Regions from separate parts of the Streptomyces sp. Xyl84 genome, predicted to be linked through region 1. Evidence: riboswitches for the same ligand, from Rfam matches in the RefSeq annotation. Region 1 holds a riboswitch; the other holds the start of a gene.
What was found. A riboswitch is a leader RNA that binds a small molecule or an ion and turns the genes downstream of it on or off. The one in region 1 is predicted to bind cyclic di-AMP.

Region 2: it holds a riboswitch for cyclic di-AMP, as region 1 does, so the genes downstream of both, AC6I72_RS07900 (M23 family metallopeptidase) here and AC6I72_RS18715 (transglycosylase family protein) in region 1, are expected to answer to the same signal.

Annotation. Positions count from the first base shown of each region.
Region 1 covers NZ_AP029182.1:4,293,993-4,296,182, forward strand. The annotation lists gene AC6I72_RS18710 (transglycosylase family protein) at 1-585, shown strand, start outside; cyclic di-AMP (ydaO/yuaA leader) riboswitch at 768-934, shown strand; gene AC6I72_RS18715 (transglycosylase family protein) at 939-1,682, shown strand; gene eno (phosphopyruvate hydratase) at 1,997-2,190, shown strand, end outside.
Region 2 covers NZ_AP029182.1:1,850,898-1,853,087, reverse strand. The annotation lists gene AC6I72_RS07905 (M16 family metallopeptidase) at 1-488, shown strand, start outside; cyclic di-AMP (ydaO/yuaA leader) riboswitch at 688-846, shown strand; gene AC6I72_RS07900 (M23 family metallopeptidase) at 859-1,617, shown strand; gene AC6I72_RS07895 (GntR family transcriptional regulator) at 1,870-2,190, shown strand, end outside.

The DNA of each region.
Region 1 (2,190 bases):
CAGAGCGGTACGGGCGACTCGTCCGGTTCGTCCGGCTCTTCGGCGGACACCCCCAAGGGGGCCGGCTCCGCCCACGGGACCGGCACACCGGGCGACTCCTCCACGAAGCCCTCCACTTCGCCCTCTTCGCCCACGAAGACGGGCAACCCGCCCAAGTCCGGCACCTCTCACGGCCCGGACGCGTCCGACGCCACCCCGTGGGCGGACGGCGCCGGCGACGGGGGCGACTCCGGCGACTTGGACAACTACGGTCAGAGCGTCGGCTCTTCGGCCCTCGTCGACACCGGTGCGCTCGGTGGCGGCCGCCACCGCGGCGGCAGCGCCGACGAAGGGGCCGCCGAGGGTCGTACGGGCGCGACGGGCGGCCGGCACGCCTCGCGTGAGGGCGGCGCCGTCCACGCCTCGTCCGCCGCCTCCTACACCGTCCGCACCGGCGACTCCCTCACGTCCATCGCCGACTCCCTTGACGTCCACGGCGGATGGCACGCGCTGTACGACGCGAACAAGGGCTCCATCGGCGCCGACCCCGACCACATCGTCGCCGGTCAGAGCCTGGATGTCCCCGCTGAAAACGCCCGAAACTAGGCGGAGTTCACGTCACGCTTCGCGTCGAATGTCCCATTCGGTGAAAGTGTGGGATGAGTCTCAGAAGCCCTGATCGTCTTTGAAATCCGGCCGATCACCTGTCTACGGTCATGACCGCTCGCCACCGCGAGCCCCGGCTGCCGCAACGCCGAATCCTGCCAGCGGCCGTACGGGAACAGTCGTCGCTTCGAGCGCCGAAGGCAGGAGCGGGGGACCCAAGGTAAGTTGCCGCGCCGGTCAGACGACCGGAGCGGCTGGGGGTGAAGCCGTGCCTCCCCAAAGGCACGGCCGGGCAACTCAACCGGCCCGAACCCGACAGCTCACCTCGCAGGCGTCGGTGAGGGGATCCTTCCATGCTGTTTTCCGGCAAGGGCAAGCATCGTCGTCCGTCCAAGGCCACCCGCGCCATCGCACTCGCCGGTGTCGCCGGTGTCGCCGTCGCCGGCCCGCTGATGGCGGCCGGCAACGCCTCCGCCGCCACCACCTCCGAGTGGGACGCGGTCGCCCAGTGCGAGTCCGGTGGCAACTGGTCCATCAACACCGGCAACGGCTTCTACGGCGGCCTGCAGTTCACCAACTCCACCTGGGCCGCGTACGGCGGCACCGCCTACGCCTCGCGCGCCGACCTGGCGAGCAAGTCGCAGCAGATAGCCGTCGCCGAGAAGGTGCTCGCGGGTCAGGGCAAGGGTGCCTGGCCGGTCTGCGGCAAGGGCCTGTCCGGCGCCTCCTCCAGCGGCGGCAGCAGCTCCTCGTCGTCCTCTTCCTCGTCCTCCTCCTCTTCTTCCTCCTCCTCGTCGTCCTCGTCGAGCAGCAGCTCCAGCAGCTCCAAGAGCAGCACCTCGACCCGTTCGACCGAGCAGCGGGCCGCCGACCGCTCCGCGACGCGTCCGGCCCCGAAGAAGACCGTCACCACCCCGACCGGCAAGAAGGTCAAGAAGGGCGACGGCGAGTACAAGGTGGCCGCCGGCGACACCCTCAGCTCCATCGCCACCGAGCACGGCGTGCGCGGCGGCTGGGAGAAGCTGTTCCAGCTGAACAAGGACATCGTCGACGACGCCGACCTCATCTACCCGGGCCAGCAGCTCCACCTGAAGTGACAGGGCCTAGCCCGGCCCCAGGCCCTCCCCAGGCGCGGCCTCCACGACGGAGGCCGCGTGGGGCCGCCCCCGTCCCCACGGGCTCCCCGCCCCGGTGCGTGTTCCCCCGTACGCACCGGGGCGGGGCTTTTTCACTTCCCGTTCGCGTCCCCGCCCCTTCGCCCTTTGTTCCGTGCTGGAACAATGTGTACCGTCACCCTGTCCACGGGACGGTCGGTCGATCGGTCGGCGGCCCGGGACGGTTAGGCTCTAGTCGCAAGGCACAGCCGCAAGGCAGACCGCCCCGCACTTTCAGCGTCACATCCACGAAGGAGATGCTCGTGCCGTCCATCGACGTCGTCGTAGCCCGGGAAATCCTGGACTCCCGAGGCAACCCCACGGTCGAGGTCGAGGTCGGCCTCGACGACGGCAGCACGGGTCGTGCCGCCGTTCCGTCCGGCGCCTCCACCGGCGCCTTCGAGGCCATCGAGCTGCGCGACGGCGACCCGAACCGCTACCAGGGCAAGGG
Region 2 (2,190 bases), 2.4 Mb from region 1:
GCGTCCTGCGCGAGGAGAAGGGCTACACCTACGGGGTGCGGTCGTTCGGCCAGGTGCTGCGCTCCGCGCCCGACGGCACCGGCGCGGCGATGCTCGCCATCAGCGGCTCGGTCGACACGCCGAACACCGGGCCCGCGCTGGACGACCTGTTCACCGTGCTGCGCAAGCTGGCCGCCGAGGGCCTCACCGAGGCCGAGCGGGACGTCGCCGTGCAGAACCTCGTCGGTGTGGCGCCGCTCAAGTACGAGACGGCCGCCGCCGTGGCGAGCACGCTGGCCGACCAGGTCGAGCAGCACCTGCCCGACGACTACCAGGCGACGCTCTATCAGCAGCTCGCCCAGACCGGCACGGTGGAGGCCACCGCGGCGGTCGTCAGCGCCTTCCCGGTGGACCGGCTGGTGACGGTGCTCGTCGGGGACGCGGCGCAGATCAAGGAGCCCGTCGAGGCGCTCGGCATCGGCCCGGTGACCGTCGTCGCCGCCGAGTAACGCGCCGCCCGGCACGCGCGCGTGGGGCCCTGGTGACGGACGCGTCACCAGGGCTCTGGGATGTCCGGATTGGGGGAGTGGCTGCCCTTCTGCCCTGTGGCCTGCGCTACAAAAACCCGGATCCGTTTGGGATCGGAAAGCGGGCCCGTCTAGCGTCGGTCCGGCTGTTCGTCGGGCAGTGCGCCGCACCCGCGGCACCGGACAGCCATCGCCGAGTCCCCGTACGGCGCGAGCCAGGGGAGCCGGGGACCCACTCAGTCCCTGGGGTGAATCGGGCGCCGCGCACGCGCGGGGCCCGTAGGAGACCTTCCTGCTCCGAACCCGTCAGCTAACCCGGTAGGCGAGAGGGAAGGAAAGGACCAGCCACCACATGGCGTTCACGCGCGCCACCGGGAAGCACCGCCGTCCCGGCCGGGTGCAGCGCACCACCGCCCGCGCGGCGGGTGTCGCGGCCCTCACCACCACCGGCGTCATCGGCACCCTCGCCGCCTCCCCGGCCCTGGCCGCCGAGACCCCGGCCCCCGCGGACACCGGCCTCACCCCGGTCGTCAGCCTCGGCGACACCGTCGCCGAGCGGGTCGACGCCCAGGCCGCCGCCCAGCTGGAGGCGGCCCGGCACAAGCAGGCCGAGGAGGCCGCGCGCAAGCGGGCCGCCGAGCAGGCGAAGAAGGCGCGCGAGGCCAAGGAGCGGGCCGCCCGCGAGGCCGAGCGCAAGCGCCTCAACACCTTCGTGCCGCCGATCACCGGCTCGTACGTCTCCACCGGCTACAAGACCGGCGGCTCCCTGTGGTCCTCCGGCTCGCACACCGGCATCGACTTCCACGCCGCGAGCGGCACCGCGGTGCACGCGGTCGGCGTCGGCACCGTCGTGCAGACCGGCTGGGGCGGGGCGTACGGCAACCAGGTCGTGATCAGGATGGCCGACGGCATGTACACCCAGTACGGGCACCTGTCGTCCATCGACGTCTCGGTGGGCCAGCAGGTCACGCCGGGGCAGCAGATCGGCCTGTCCGGCGCCACCGGGAACGTCACCGGCCCGCACCTGCACTTCGAGGCGCGCACCACCCCCGACTACGGCTCGGACGTCGACCCGATCGCCTACCTGCGCAAGCACGGCGTGAACGTCTGACGGCGGCACCTGCGAGGGCGTGCCCGTCCGACGGCCCGTACCTCCGAACACGTGGACGCTGATCACGCGGACATCTGAACGACACCGAAAGCCCCGGCCGCCCGGCCGGGGTTTTCGGTATTCCCAGGCTCCGCGTTGACCAAAAAATAACCCCGGATTCCGTCGTGCGGTCGGAAATTCCCGCGCATTGTCATAGAGTCGCGGAACACGCGTTCGTCGCGGAGTCGCACGGGATCAATGCGGAGGTCGGTCATGCGCGTTCCGGCGCACTCGGTGTGCACGGCGATCCGGGACGACATCGTCGCCGGCGTCCACGAGCGCGGCGCCCGGCTCGCCGAGGAGGTCCTCGCCCGACGCTACGGCGTCTCGCGCGTGCCCGTGCGCGAGGCCCTGCGCACGCTGGAGGCCGAGGGTTTCGTCGTGACCCGCCGGCACGCCGGCGCGTGTGTCGCCGAGCCCACCGGGCAGGAGGCCGCCGACCTGCTGGAGATGCGCCTCCTGCTGGAGCCGCTGGGCGCGGCGCGGGCCGCCCAGCGGCGCACCGAGGCCCATCTGAAGGTGCTGCGCGGCCTG